DNA from 4 places in the Mesorhizobium sp. 01N446 genome. Region 1 is predicted to be linked to each of the others. Evidence: riboswitches for the same ligand, from Rfam matches in the RefSeq annotation. Region 1 holds a riboswitch; each other region holds the start of a gene.
What was found. Region 1 has a riboswitch for cobalamin ahead of bluB (5,6-dimethylbenzimidazole synthase). Riboswitches for the same ligand answer to the same signal wherever they lie in the genome.
Positions count from the first base shown of each region.

Region 2: another riboswitch for cobalamin. It lies ahead of AC1DPX_RS09860 (CbtB domain-containing protein); the one in region 1 lies ahead of bluB (5,6-dimethylbenzimidazole synthase).
Region 3: another riboswitch for cobalamin. It lies ahead of AC1DPX_RS10275 (DUF1636 family protein); the one in region 1 lies ahead of bluB (5,6-dimethylbenzimidazole synthase).
Region 4: another riboswitch for cobalamin. It lies ahead of AC1DPX_RS02385 (aromatic ring-hydroxylating oxygenase subunit alpha); the one in region 1 lies ahead of bluB (5,6-dimethylbenzimidazole synthase).

Region 1 covers NZ_JBFTRA010000003.1:111,785-115,417, reverse strand. Annotated here, with positions in the region: gene AC1DPX_RS14820 (TetR/AcrR family transcriptional regulator) at 1-10, shown strand, start outside; gene AC1DPX_RS14815 (hypothetical protein) at 107-1,090, shown strand; partial or broken gene bluB (5,6-dimethylbenzimidazole synthase) at 1,207-1,791, opposite strand; cobalamin riboswitch at 1,885-2,065, opposite strand; gene AC1DPX_RS14805 (histone deacetylase family protein) at 2,244-3,170, shown strand; gene AC1DPX_RS14800 (exodeoxyribonuclease VII small subunit) at 3,174-3,425, shown strand; gene AC1DPX_RS14795 (DUF2277 domain-containing protein) at 3,525-3,633, shown strand, end outside.
Region 2 covers NZ_JBFTRA010000002.1:320,323-323,955, reverse strand. Annotated here, with positions in the region: gene AC1DPX_RS09870 (MFS transporter) at 1-296, shown strand, start outside; gene AC1DPX_RS09865 (aromatic ring-hydroxylating oxygenase subunit alpha) at 300-1,469, opposite strand; cobalamin riboswitch at 1,601-1,798, shown strand; gene AC1DPX_RS09860 (CbtB domain-containing protein) at 1,832-2,011, shown strand; gene AC1DPX_RS09855 (CbtA family protein) at 2,027-2,845, shown strand; gene cobU (bifunctional adenosylcobinamide kinase/adenosylcobinamide-phosphate guanylyltransferase) at 2,838-3,353, shown strand; gene cobO (cob(I)yrinic acid a,c-diamide adenosyltransferase) at 3,355-3,633, shown strand, end outside.
Region 3 covers NZ_JBFTRA010000002.1:396,802-400,434, forward strand. Annotated here, with positions in the region: gene AC1DPX_RS10265 (NADH-quinone oxidoreductase subunit A) at 1-53, opposite strand, end outside; gene AC1DPX_RS10270 (winged helix-turn-helix domain-containing protein) at 387-1,586, shown strand; cobalamin riboswitch at 1,616-1,821, shown strand; gene AC1DPX_RS10275 (DUF1636 family protein) at 1,861-2,289, shown strand; gene cobW (cobalamin biosynthesis protein CobW) at 2,292-3,329, shown strand; gene AC1DPX_RS10285 (cobaltochelatase subunit CobN) at 3,349-3,633, shown strand, end outside.
Region 4 covers NZ_JBFTRA010000001.1:529,096-532,728, forward strand. Annotated here, with positions in the region: gene AC1DPX_RS02365 (ABC transporter ATP-binding protein) at 1-32, shown strand, start outside; gene AC1DPX_RS02370 (DUF680 domain-containing protein) at 119-355, opposite strand; gene AC1DPX_RS02375 (DUF680 domain-containing protein) at 428-634, opposite strand; gene AC1DPX_RS02380 (DUF680 domain-containing protein) at 707-904, opposite strand; cobalamin riboswitch at 1,398-1,598, shown strand; gene AC1DPX_RS02385 (aromatic ring-hydroxylating oxygenase subunit alpha) at 1,713-2,960, shown strand; gene AC1DPX_RS02390 (FAD-binding oxidoreductase) at 2,981-3,633, shown strand, end outside.

The DNA of each region.
Region 1 (3,633 bases):
GCAGGGCTAAATCCCCTTTGCGCGCGCCGCTGTCCACCGCCCGCGATTGACAATCCCCGGGTTGAGCGCATCCTCCCCAGCCATCTCTGGAGGGGAGATTCGGGACATGTGGGATTTCGATATCGGCAGGTCGGTGTCCATCATGATGCGGACCTGGCCTTTCATTGTCTTTCGCATGATCGTCTATTTCGGCATCACGCTGGCCTACATCGTGGCGACCGGCACCGGCGCGTCGGTCGGCTATGGCGTCGGCCATATCTCCACGGATCCCGACGGGCCGATGTCCTTTGCCCTGTGGGGCGGCGTGGTCGGCTTCGGCGTGGTTTCGATCGCCGTCTACTGGATCCGCGAATACATCCTCTACGTCGTCAAGGCCGGCCATATCGCCGTCATGGTCCATCTGATCGACGGCCGGGATGTCCCCGACGGCCAGAACCAGATCGCCTATGCCAGGCAGGTCGTGACCGAACGTTTCGCCGAGGCCAACATCCTTTTCGTCGTCGACCAGCTGGTCAAGGGCGCCATCCGCGCCATCACCGGCCTGCTCGGCGGCATCGCCGCCTTCCTGCCCATACCTGGCTTGAGCGGCCTGGTCTCCTTCATCAACACGGTGATCCGCCTGTCGCTGACCTATGTCGACGAGATCATCCTCGGCTACAACATCCGCATCAATTCGTCCTCGCCCTTCGAAACCGCCAGGCAAGGCGTCGTGCTCTACGCCCAGAACGGCAAGACCATGGTGAAGAACGCTGTCTGGCTGGCGGTCATCATGTGGGGCGTGTCCTTCGTGATCTTCCTTTTGATGCTGGCCCCGGCCGGCGCCATTCTCTTCATGATGCCCGGACAACTCGCCGGCTGGGCCTTCGTGCTCGCCATCGTTTTCGCCTGGGCCTTCAAGGCGGCCTTCATCGAACCCTTCGCAATCGCCTGCCTGATGCAGGTCTATTTCAAGACCATCGCCGGCCAGATGCCCGATCCGGCCTGGGATGCCCGTCTGGCCGAGGCGTCGTCGAAGTTCAGGGAGTTGAGGGACAAGGCGCTGGCCTCCTTCGGCGGCTCGCGCTGGGGCACGGCCGGCGCAACGCGCTGATCGGCGGCACATGTGGGCGCCCAGGCGGCGGTGTTTAGGTGTGCCACCGCTGACTTGAGCGATGCCTCGCCTTGCCCGCAAAACGTCTCGCTCATGATCAGTTCGGGCAGCGGCAGCCGCCGGCCCCAGCCATGCGTTTCAAGGTCGGGTTTGGGCGCGAACTCGGAAACCCGGCCGACGCAGAGATAGGCGATCGGCGTCACGTGCTCCGGAATGGACAGCAGGCTCTTCAACGCCTGCGGCTCGATGATGCTGACCCAGCCGACGCCGACGCCTTCGGCGCGCGCCGCCAGCCAGAAATTCTGCACCGCGCAGACCGTGCTGTAGAGATCCATCTCCGGATTGTGCCAGCGCCCCAGCGGCGAACCCTGCGAGCGCCGCCGATCGCAGGTGATGCAGATGTTGAGAGCGCTTTCGCAGATGCCCTCGAGCTTGAGCTTGCGGTAGAGCCCCTGTCTTTCCGCCTCGATTTCAGGCAGTTCCTGTTCGCGCGCGGCCAGGAACAGGTCGCGCACATCAGCCCGCCGTGCGGCGTCGCGGATGACGATGAAATTCCACGGCTGCATGAAGCCGACCGACGGTGCATGATGGGCGGCAAGCAGCAGTCGTGCCAGCACCTCGTCGTCGAGCCCTGTGGGCAGGAAATGGCTGCGCACATCGCGCCGCGTGAACATGGCGCGGTAGATGGCATCGCGCGCCATCTGGTCAAATCCATCGCCCATAGGAGCGGTCATGGTTTCCGGCATCGCTTGTCCCCTTGCGATTGCAATCAATGCCAGCCGCCTGACCATGCGGATGACGATGCCTGCCAGGCCGGCCTTCTGGCTCGGGATCAACCCACGTCCGGTGCCTTCCCGTCATCGACAGTGGCATTTACCGGCGCGGTCCCCCTTACAGCGTTGGGCACGCCACGGAATTCAACCGTGTTCCCGATTCTCCCGCCAGAGCATTTGCAGCCAAGTGGAATCACTTGGCGTCGCAGAATGCGACTAAACAAACAGACCGGCGGGCACCAGGCAGTGGCTGCGACCTTACGCCGAAGCCTTGGCGGCGCCAATCCCCGTAGCGACGCCAATGGACGCAGGCGCGATTTTCCCCAGTCATCAAGCCGCAATGCATGGCCATCGCGGCGCCGGGGCACTAGATAGGGGGCATGGCCACTCGTCTCTACACCCATCCGATCTTCCTGGATCACATCACGCCGCCCGGTCACCCCGAGCGGCCGGATCGCTTGCGCGCCATCGAGCGCGTGCTCGACGACGAGGCCTTCGCCGCGCTTGATCGCGTCAAGGCGCCGGAAGGCGACGAGGCCACCATCCTCTACGCGCACCCCGCCGATTTCGTCGCCCGCGTGCGCGCCGCAATCCCCGAAGAGGGCCTTGCCCGTATCGATGCCGACACCACCGCCAGCCCGAAGAGCTGGCAGGCGGTGATCACCGCGATCGGCGCCGCCAACGCCGCCGTCGACGATGTCTTTGCAGGCCGCGCCGACAATGTCTTCGTCGCCGCCCGCCCGCCCGGTCACCATGCCGAAAAGACTACCGCGATGGGTTTCTGCTTCTTCAACACGGCGGCGATCGCGGCCCGCTATGCGCAGAAGAAGCATGGCGCCGAGCGCGTCGCGGTCGTCGACTGGGACGTCCATCACGGCAATGGCACCCAGGATATCTTCTGGGACGATCCCTCGGTGCTCTATTGCTCGACGCACCAGATGCCGCTCTATCCCGGCACCGGCGCGAAGAGCGAGACCGGCGTCGGCAACATCGTCAACGCGCCCTTGGCGCCACGGACCGGCGGCGAGGTGTTTCGCGATGCTTTCCTGTCGCGCGTGCTGCCGGCGCTCGACAATTTCGCGCCCGATCTGATCATCATTTCGGCCGGTTTCGACGCGCATCACCGCGACCCGCTGGCCGAGATCAACCTGACCGAGGACGATTTCGACTGGGCGACCGGCCAGCTGATGCAGCGCGCCGCGCGCCACAGCGGCAACCGGCTCGTCAGCCTGCTCGAGGGCGGCTACGATCTGCAGGGACTGGCATTTTCGGTCGCCGCCCATGTCGGGCGACTGATGAAAGGGTGAATGATGGCTGGTGAAACCAATGAAGACGTCAAGGCGATGAGCTTCGAACAGGCGCTCGACGCTTTGGAGAAGATCGTCGATGATCTGGAGCGCGGCGACGTGCCGCTCGACCAGTCGATCCGCATCTACGAGCGCGGCGAGGCGCTGAAGGCGCATTGCGATCGGCTGCTGAAGGCCGCCGAGGACAAGGTCGAGAAGATCAGGCTGTCGCGCGACGGCAAGCCGGTCGGAACCGAGCCGCTCGACGCGGATTGAATGGCGGTCTTGCCTTACCGGTTTTTGGACACGATCATGGCTGAGGATTAAGCTCGTCCCGATTGAAACGGCTCCAGGACAAGAGGAGATACGGAAACGATGTGCAGAAACATCAAGACCCTGTTCAATTTTGACCCGCCCGCAACCAATGACGAAGTCCGCGACGCTGCCCTTCAGTTCGTCCGCAAGCTGAGCGGAACGACACGGC
Region 2 (3,633 bases), on a different contig from region 1:
CGGTCGGCGAAACCGTGCCGCTGCTCACCGGCGCTTTCCTGCTGTGCGGCGCGTTCTTCACCATCGCGCTCGATGCGCTGGGGTCGACCGCCTTCATGCGTTCGGTGCGCTCCTATGAGCGGGCGCAGATGGCGGCGGTCTACCGCACCTATCTCGATTTTTCCGAACTGACGCCGCCGCTGGTCTATTCGGTGGTGCTGGCCTTCTTCGGACTGGGTTCGGTGTTCGTCACGCTCGGCCTGCTGGCGGCGGTTTGCGGTTTTGTCACCTGGCGGTATCTGCCGAAGTCTCTGTGAGGATCAGGCAGAAAGTGCAGCGTGGCGCTCGCGCACCCAGTTGTGGAAGCGGTGCAGCTCATACTCCTCGGGCATCAGTACGCCGGCGGCGTGGCGCATCGAGCGCAGGCCTCTCTGGTTGACCTCGCAGATCGCCGCGTCCTCTTCCAGCACATGTGAGCCAAAGGCGACGATGTTGTCGATGTCGGTCACGGCCAGCGCCTCGGGCGCGAACAGCCATTCCGCGACAAGCTCCGTCTGTTCGGGACCGAGCGGCACCAGGCGCACGGTCCTGACATAGTCGACATGACCGACGATGAACATCGACGGCAGGCTGGTGGCGTAGGTCTGGCCGGCGGCGCGTTCGGCTGGTGTCAGGCCTGAGAAGACCGGCCCATGCGTCTTGCCGTCACTCGACCATGTTTCGGCGCCGGCGCGCAGGCCGCCGGAAAATTCCGGCGCGTCATTGTCGGCGTGGCGTGTCCATTCGGGATCGTCGTGCCGGCTCATCAGGCCGCGGCCATAGATCGGCACCAGCCGCGACAGGTCCTTGTGCACGCCCGGACAATGCAGGCACTCGTTGAAGTTTTCCCAAAAAATCTTCCAGTTGCAGTGCATCACCTTGCGCAGCACATGGCCCGATAGCAGCGTTTCCAGCGGCCAGTTGCCGAGATCGCCGGAGGCCGGGTCGAAGGAGGCCTGCGCGGAGCCCGCCGCATCCTCCTGCAGATTGACGAAGACGAAGCCGCGCCACACTGAGAGCGCGACGCGATAGAGCGGATGGTCGGCCTTGTCGAAGCCGTCCGGCAGCGATTTTGAAGGCACGCGTACGAGGTCGCCGCGCAGCGAATAGGACCAGGCATGGTAGGGGCACGTGATCAGCCGCGCCTTCAGCCGGCCTTCGCTCTCCTGGCAAAGCTGCGAGCCGCGATGCCGGCAGGTGTTGTGGAAGGCACGCAGTTCGCCGGTGTCGTCGCGCAGCACGATGATGTCCTGCGTGCCGATGCGGAATCGGCGGAAGGCCAGCGGCTCTGCCAAATCGGCCTCGCGGCAGACGAGCAGCCAGTTTTTGTACCAGATGGCGTCGAGGTCGCGCTGGTAAGCCGCTTCATCCCAATAGGCCGACGAGGGCAGGGTCGATTCGACCCGGGTCAGGCCATTGTAAGGGGCGCGCTCGCTGGCAGTGGGCTGCATGGCTGGCTTCCTGTGAAGCGATCAGCCGACACCCGGCCAGGAGAATTGTCAATTGTCGTGCCTGGAGACGGCATGGCGCAATCGCGCTGGTTGTCGGCGGAATTTGGTTTGCCGCGTGTCGCGATTTTCCCTATAGTCATGCAGTCGTCGGTTCCGTTTTGGAGCCAAGAGGGAATGCGGTGCGGGCGAAGTTCTTGCCCAATGCCGTGGCTGCCCCCGCAACTGTGTGCGGTAGTCCTCTCCATATGCCACTGAAGATTCGTCTTCGGGAAGGTGGGGAAGGGCGCTGATCCGCGAGCCAGGAGACCTGCCGACGACGGCAAAACTGACAGGCCCTCGGGTGGAGGGTGAAAGGACAAGATATGAATACCGCTTCCGTCTCCCTCGGCGCCTCCGTCTCCTCGCAGTCGCGCTTCATGCAGCTGGCGCTTGCCGCGCTGCTCGGCACGTTCATCATCGGCTTTGTCGGCTTCTCGCATATCGAAGCGGTCCACAATGCCGGTCATGACAACCGGCATTCGATGGCGTTCCCCTGCCACTGACGAGGATCTGACATCATGAATCTGTTTCGCAACGTCGTGTTCATCGCGGCGATCGCAGGGCTTGTGGCCGGCGTCGTCCTCGCCTGCATGCAGGCCTATGCCACCGTGCCGCTGATCCTCAAGGCGGAAGTCTACGAACAGGCCGAAGGCGGCCACAGCCATGACCATGCCGCCGCGCCCGCGGCGCCGGCCAATGCTGCCAGCGGCAACGCCATGAGTTCCGCCGCACCGGCGGCATCGAACGCCATGAGCGCCGCCACCCCGGCTTCGGCCGCAGCCGCCGCTCCGGCCGAAGACGAGGGCTGGGCGCCGGCCGACGGCTTCGAGCGCTTCGCCTTCAACGTGATGTCCAATGTCGTCACCGGCATCGGCTTCGCGCTGATCCTGGTCGCGGTGTCGGAATTCGCCGGCGGCATCGGCAATTGGCGCCAGGGCGTGTTCTGGGGCCTGGCCGGCTTTGCCATCTTCACTTTGGCGCCAGGTCTCGGCCTGCCGCCGGAACTGCCGGCCATGCCGGCGGCGGACCTCACGCAGCGCCAGATCTGGTGGGTGGCGACCGTGATTGCAACCGCTATCGGGCTCGGCCTGATCGCGTTCCGCAAGTCGCTGCCTCTGGCCATCCTAGCCGTGGCGCTGATCGTTGCTCCGCACATTGTCGGCGCGCCGCAGCCCGACAGCTTCGAGACGCCGATCCCGGAAGGCCTGCATCACCAGTTCGTGGTGGCGGTGACGCTGACCAATCTGGTGTTCTGGCTGGTGCTCGGCGCCGTCGTCGGCGTGGTGCGCGGACGCTTCACCGGCACCGCGACCAGCCTGCGCGACAGCTTTGCCTGATCGCAACGAACTGACCTTCATCATCGGCGGTGCGCGCTCCGGCAAGAGCGCGCATGCCGAAACCCTGGCGACGGCCTTGCCCGCGCCATGGACCTATATCGCGACAGCCCAGGCCTATGATGACGAGATGCGCGAGCGCATCGCGCTGCACCGCTCGCGGCGCGGCGAGGGCTGGACGACAGTCGACGCACCGCTCGATCTTGCCGCCGCGCTCGAGGCCTTGCCCGACAACCAGCCGGTACTGGTCGACTGCCTGACGCTGTGGCTGACCAATCACATGCTCGCCGATCACGACATCGGCGCCGAGTGCCGGCGGCTGGCGGATGTGCTGTCGCGGCCGCGCGGACCCTGGTTCGTGGTCTCCAACGAAGTCGGGCAAGGCATCGTGCCCGACAATGCCCTGGCGCGCCGTTTTCGCGACGACGCCGGCCGGCTCAACCAGCAGGTCGCGGCGGTCGCCAACACGGTGCTGCTGATGGTGGCGGGGCTGCCGCTCAAGGTGAAGTGACATGACCGACATCGACAATAAGGACGAAGAGCGCCATCGCGCCAAGATGGCCAAGCGCAAGGCCGTGCAGGATGCCGAGGTGGCGGCCAAGACGATCGAAAAGGGGTTGTTGATCGTTAACACCGGTCCGGGCAAGGGCAAGACCACGGCCGCCTTCGGCCTGGCGCTGCGGATGCTCGGCTACGGCAAACGCGTCGGCGTCGTGCAGTTCATCAAGGGCAAGTGGCACACCGGCGAGAAGGATGCGTTTTCCGCCTTCGGCGACCGTGTCGTCTGGCAC
Region 3 (3,633 bases), on a different contig from region 1:
GCCACGCCGATGAACAGGACGATGGGCAGGTATGAACTGAGGAGTGCGTTCATGCAGCGGCTTTCCGTTGGCGCCAATCCACTTTGATTACAGCACCGGACCTTAATGCGGAAGCGTGACAGATTAACCGCTGAACCGTTTTAAGGGGCCTATGCTGCAACGCGGCGAGGGTTAGCGCAGCACTTCCAGCGAAGCAAGTCAAACCTTGTTCAAAACGCCGACCTGGACGGCATATCCGGAGAAACTGGTCCGATCCGCTCCTGTTTGATTTCCTTCACTTTTCACTCCACTTTTATCTCCTGACAGGGTTGCCGCCAAAACCCTGCTAGCATGGGCCGGAATCACCCGTCAGACCAACAGCCGAAGCACCCCAGAGTGATGCCTGCATGAAGGAAAAGATCTCGCTTGCCACCGCCCGGCGCATCGCGCTCGCCGCGCAGGGGTTTCTCGATCCCCGTCCCGCCGGCACGCCCGGCCGCCGCCACTTCGCCCGCGTGCTCTCGCGCACCGGCCTGCTGCAGATCGATTCCGTCAGCGCGGTGGTGCGCGCGCATTACATGCCGCTCTATTCGCGGCTTGGCCCCTACCCGCTCGCTCTGCTCGACAATGCCGCCGTGACGCGCAAGCGCACGGTCTTCGAATACTGGGCGCACGAAGCATCCTTCCTGCCGGTCGAGACCTATCCGCTGATGCGCTGGCGCATGCAGCGCGCCGAACGGGGCGACGAGATGTATCTGGGCCTGGCCAAATGGGGCCGCGAGCACGCCGCCTATATAGAAGAGATCTACCGCGAGGTCGTCGCACGCGGTCCGATCGCCGCTTCGGCACTGGAAGGCCAGAAAGGCTCCGGCGGCTGGTGGGGCTGGAGCCATGCCAAGCATGCCTTCGAGTGGCTGTTCTGGGCCGGGCGCATCACGACGGCGCACCGCCGCGGCTTCGAGCGCTTCTACGACCTGCCCGAGCGCGTGCTGCCGCAGGCGATCCTCGACCTGCCGGTGCCCGCCCCGGAGGACGCGCACCGCGAATTGCTGCGCATTTCCGCTCGCGCCCATGGCATCGCGACATCAGGCGATTTGCGCGACTACTTTCGGCTGTCGCCGGCCAACATGAAGGGCCGGCTGGAGGAACTGGTCGAGACCGGAGAACTGCTGCAGGTGCGAGTCGAGGGTTGGGACAAGCCGGCTTACCTTCACAAGGATGCCCGCCTGCCCCGGAAAATCGAGGCGCGCGCCTTGCTCGCACCGTTCGACCCGGTCGTCTTCGAGCGCTCGCGCTCGGAGCGGCTGTTCGATTTCCACTACCGCATCGAGATCTATACGCCGGCCGAAAAGCGCCAATACGGCTACTACGTCCTCCCCTTCCTGCTCGGCGACCGGATCGTCGCCCGCGTCGACCTCAAGGCGGACCGGCCGGCCAGCGTGCTGCGCGTCCACGCCGCCTACGCCGAGCCCGGCGCGCCGCCCGAAACCGCTGCGCAACTGTTCGAGGAATTGAAACAGATGCAGGGCTGGCTCGGCCTTGAACGCATGGACGTGACGTCCGCCGGCGATCTGGGTCCGGCGCTGGCCGACATGACGGTGTCGTAAGCCCGCGTTGACACCGCTACCCGCAAAAGCCTAAATCCGGTCCAGACGGTCCCCTGCCCGCAACGGCAGGGGCTAAGAGGGAATGCGGTGCGGGGTGAAAAATCTCAAATCCGCGGCTGTCCCCGCAACTGTAAGCGAAGAGCCAAGGCCGAAAGCCACTGGGAGTTTCCCGGGAAGGCGGCACCCAAGGCGATGACCCGCGAGCCAGGAGACCTGCCGTCTGCGACAAAAGAATCCGATCGCCCGGCGGGTTTCCGGGCAAGGAGCCCGGTTTTTGGACCAGAACAGCAGTTTTTCGGCTGGCACAACGGACAATGCGTCCGCCGACAGCGAAGCCTTGGCCGGCGTCACGGTCATCGTCTGCGCCTCCTGTCGCGACGAGACCGGCTCGGACGGGCATCCCCGCGCGGGCGAACTGTTGGCGCAGGACACGCGCCGTGCCGCATCTGATGCAAATATCCGCATCCGCACGGTCGAATGCCTCGGCAATTGCAAGCGCCGGCTGAGCGCCGCCATCCTGCGCGACGGCTGCTGGAGCTATGTCTTCGGCGACCTGACCGTGGCCAGCGGCGCCGACCTCGTCACCGGCGCGAAGCTCTTCGCCACCTCGACGGACGGCCTCATCCCCTGGCGTGGCCGGCCCGATTCCCTCAAGCGCGGCCTCGTTGCCCGTATTCCTCCCCTCGGCCTGTTGAAGGATTGATCATGAGCACTTCCGTATCTCGCGTCCCCTGCACCGTCGTCACCGGCTTCCTCGGCGCCGGCAAGACGACGCTGGTCCGCCATCTCCTGGAAAACGCCGGCGGCAAGCGCATTGCCATCATCGTCAACGAGTTCGGCGACATCGGCATCGACGGCGAGATTTTGAAGGGGTGCGGCATCGACACCTGTCCGGAGGAAAACATCGTCGAACTGGCCAATGGCTGCATCTGCTGCACCGTGGCCGACGATTTCGTGCCGGCACTCGACCAGATCCTGTCGCTCAACCCCAAGGTCGACCACATCCTGATCGAAACCTCCGGCCTCGCTCTGCCCAAGCCGCTGGTCCAGGCCTTCCAGTGGCCGACGGTGAAGAGCCGCGTCACCGTCGACGGCGTCATCGCCGTGGTCGACGGTCCCGCACTTGCCGAAGGCCGCGTCGCCAACGACATGGACGCCCTACAGGCACAGAGGACTGCTGACGACTCCCTCGACCATGACGACCCGGTCGAGGAATTGTTCGAGGACCAGATCGCCTGCGCCGACCTGATCATCCTGTCGAAGAGCGACCTGATGGACGCCGCCGGTTCGGCCCGCGCCAACGCCATCATTGGCGAACACTCCGCCCGCGCCGTGAAGATCGTGCCAACCTCGCACGGCAAGGTCGATCCGTCCGTGCTGCTCGGGCTCGGGCTCGCCGTCGAGGATGACATCGAGAACCGCAAATCCCACCATGACGGCGCCTTCGACCACGAGCATGACGACTTCGACACCTTCATCGTCGACATCCCGTCGATCGCCAATCCGGACGAACTGGCCAAGCGTGTCGCCACTGCCGCCGAACAGGAAAACGTGCTGCGCGTGAAAGGCTTCGTCGAAGTCGGCGGCAAGCCGATGCGGCTCCTGCTGCAGGCCGTCGGCCCGCGCGTCAATCATTACTATGACCGCGCCTGGACGGCCGAGGACGACCGCCGCTCGCGCCTCGTCGTCATCGGCCTCAAGGGGCTGAACCGCCCGGCAATCGAGCGTATACTCGCCGGCTGATTTTCAGACACGGGCCGCGATGCATATCCTCACCACGACCTCCGCCTCGCTCGACGATCTCGCCGAGCCGGTCGATCTGCGGCAGACGCCAGCGGATATCGTGGCCCTGTCCTTCACCGACAGCGATCTCGCCGGGCTGGCGGCCGCCTGGAAGGCGGATGTCGGCCGCCTACCCTCGATGCGGCTGGCGGCACTGCGCGACCTTCGCCATCCGATGTCCGTCGATCTCTGGATCGACAGTGTCGCGCGCCACGCCAAGATCATACTGGTGCGCATCCTCGGCGGCTACGACTGGTGGCGCTAT
Region 4 (3,633 bases), on a different contig from region 1:
CGCTGCAAAAGCCGGAAGCAAAAGCGGCCTGAGGCCGCACGCACTGCCGGGTCAAAGCGACACAAAAAAGAGCGGCGGGCTAGGCTCGCCGCTCTTTCTTGGAAATCAGCTTCGGCTGTTAACGGCCGAAGAGGTTCCGGTCGCTGCCCTGAGGAGCGGACTTCTGCACGTCGCCCGACGAATTGAGCAGCTTGTAGACAGGCGAGCCGTTCTCGCGGATCGAAGCCGTACGCGAGTTGTCGATCGAAGTTACGGCGGGCTGGTTGGCGCCATCGGAGCCATAATTGTCACTGCCCGCGAAAGCACTGCCGGAGATAGCCAGAACGGCGGCGGCAGCAAGGATGATCTTGTTCATTTTAGTCTCCTGAATTTCTTAAGATCGGCCGGAGCAGCGAGCGGAAAGCCCGCCGCTAGCCGCGATCGGTTGTTAGTTGTTGCCGAAAAGGTTGCGGTCGGAGCCCTGCTGAGCAGGAGCCTGGGTGGCCGGAGCCGACTTGCCGACCGAAGCCGTGTAGGAATTGTCGACCGCAGCGGCCGGCTGGTTGGCACCGTTGGAACCGTAGTTGTCGCTGCCGGCGAAGGCGCTGCCGGAAATGGCCAGGACGGCGGCGGCAGCAAGGATGATCTTGTTCATGATAGTCTCCTGAATTTCTTGAGGTCAGCCGTGGCAGCGGGCGAAAAGCCCGCCACCAGCCGCCATCGGTTGTTAGTTGTTGCCGAACAGGTTGTGATCGGCGCCCTGGGCAGGCGTCTGAGCAGCCGGTTCCGACTTCTTGGTCGAAGCGGTGTACGAGCTGTCGACAGCCGTGGCTGCGGCGGCATTCGAACCATAGTGGTCGCTACCAGCGAAGGCGCTGCCGGAAATTGCCAGAAGGGCGGCGGCAGTGAGAACAATCTTTTTCATTTTTAGTACTCCAGTATTTTTTCCGTCCGTCTAGCGGCGTGTCTTGGGATTGAAATCGCGTCGTTCGGACAGCCCCGATGTGGGAAAGCCCTCTCGCCGTTTCCAATCACGAAGTTGTTCCGTGTGGACCAAGAATCCACCACTTGAAATTGTGCCAGAGTGTTCCACTTAAAACATTTTTCTTATTGATATCAATATTTTAAGCAAATCCAACGCCTTGATCACCAACTGTATCGGAGGCTCAGTGTTCACACCGTCCTGCACGCACCGTCAACAGAAACGAACCGTTCGGTTCGATTTTAGACTCTGCTAATAGTCACTTTTCGAAACCGTTAGCCTTTTTGCTTCCCGTTCCGGGTCGATTTTGATGGCCTGTACAGCCGTCACCTCGACGATTTCGTGGCTGCTATGCGCGGCCCTATCGTTGCGCATGCGTGTCGCGCCACATGGATGCGATGTCGCTTTCATGCCGATGTCGCAAACGCTGTCGTGATTAGATCATGTCATCTCAGGTGCCGCTTCGTGACGACGGGGCGGAGAATTGGGAAGCCGGTCAAAGTCCGGCGCTGCCCCCGCAACGGTGGTGGAGTTCAAGTCGCAACGGGAGACCACTGGGCGAAAGCCTGGGAAGGTGTCGCGACCGTCCGCAAGGACACTCCAGAGCCCGGAAACCAGCCCGAGATTTTTGAACTCGACTGATCGCGGTGGGCGGTCAAGAGGCGGACGGCGCATGCCCGGCTTTTGCCGTTCTGCGTCTAATCCTTCCTCAATCACCACCAGTTCAGTCCTTGAAGCATGAGGACAGGACATGGATGCGCGCAACGATATGCTGAGGCTCTTGAACGGCCGCAGAGAGGGCTTCTCGCTCGAGCAGCCCTTCTACACCGATCCCGATTTCTTCAAGCTCGACATGGAGCTGATCTGGTATTGCGACTGGCTGTTCATCGGCCATGATTGCGAACTTCCCAAGCCCGGCAGCTTCATCACCGTGCAGATCGGCGACTATCCGGTCGTGCTGGTGCGCGATCAGCAGGGCAAGATCAATGCCTTCCACAATTCCTGCCGCCATCGTGGCAGCCGTGTCTGCAACACCGACAAGGGCATGGCCGCCAAGCTGGTCTGCCCCTATCACCAGTGGACCTATGAGCTGGACGGAAGGCTGCTGTTTGCCCGCCAGATGGCCGGCGGTTTCGACAAAAGCCAGTTCGGCCTCAAGCCGATCGCCTGCGAAAGCGTGGCCGGCTATGTCTTCATCTGCCTGGCCAAGGAGCCGGCCGACTTCGCGCCGATGCGGGCGATGATCGAACCCTATCTCAAGCCGCACCGGCTCGGCGAAGCAAAGATCGCCTTCGAGAGCACGATCGTCGAGAAGGGCAACTGGAAGCTCGTCTGGGAAAACAACCGCGAGTGCTACCATTGCGCCGGCAACCATCCGGAGCTGTGCAAGACCTTCCCGGAAGCCCCCACGGTGACCGGGGTGCAAGGCGCCGACAGCGATCCGGAGATGCTGGCGCACTGGGCCAAATGCGAGGCCGCCGGCCTGCCGAGCAAGTTCCGCATCGACCCGGCCGGGCAATACCGCGCCACCCGCGCGCCGCTGCTGCGCGACGCGGTCAGCTACACGATGAACGGCAAGCGCGCGGTGAAGAAGAACCTGTCCGACACGGTCTCGGCCGATCGCATCGGCACGTTGATGCACTATCACTACCCGACGACCRGGAACCATATCCTCATCGACCATGCCGTCACCTTCCGCGTGCTGCCGATCAGCGCGACGGAAACGGCGGTGACGACCAAGTGGCTGGTTCACAAGGATGCGGTCGAGGGTGTCGACTACGATCTTGCCGAACTCACCCATGTCTGGACCGAGACCAACGACCAGGACCGCCGCATCGTCGAGGAAAACGCTTTCGGCATCCTGTCGCCGGCCTACGAGCCCGGCCCCTATTCGGAGCTGCACGAGGGCGGCGTGATCCAGTTCGTCGACTGGTACGCCCGCTTCATCGGTCCGCGCCTTGCCGATGACGGCCGGCCAGCGCTGCGCAGTGTCGCTTGAGAGGTTGAGGAATGAACGCGATGACGGATCTCGGTCTCTATCGCCACCTCGACCAGATGGCGCCCTGGAACGACAGGCTGCAGGTGCTGGAAGTGATCGGCGTCAGCGACGAGGCGCCTGACGTCAAGACCTTCACCTTCCGCTCCGACAACCAGACCTGGTTCCGCTACAAGCCGGGCCAGTTCGTGACGCTGGAACTGCCGACGCCGGACGGGCCGCTGATGCGCACCTATACGCTGTCGTCCTCGCCGTCGCGGCCGTTCTCGATCGCGGTGACGGTGAAGGCGCAGGCCGGCAGCATCGGCACACGCTGGATGTTCGATCATCTGGTGCCCGGTTCGCACGTCAAGGCCTATGGGCCGAACGGCGACTTTTCGCTGCACAGCCACCCGGCGGCCAAATATCTGTTCATCTCGGCCGGTTCCGGCGTGACGCCGATGATGTCGATGCTGCGCTGGCTGAACGATTGCGCGCCGTGGACCGATGTCGGCTTCGTCAACTGCGCGCGACGCCCGGAGGAGATCATCTTCCGCAAGGAGCTCGAGTTGCTGGGCGGCCATATGCCGGGCCTGTCGCTCGGCTTCATGATCGAGGAGCGGTCGAGCCGCGAGGGCTGGTACGGCCATATGGGCCGCATCGACGCGATCCGGCTGCCGCTGCTGGCGCCCGATTT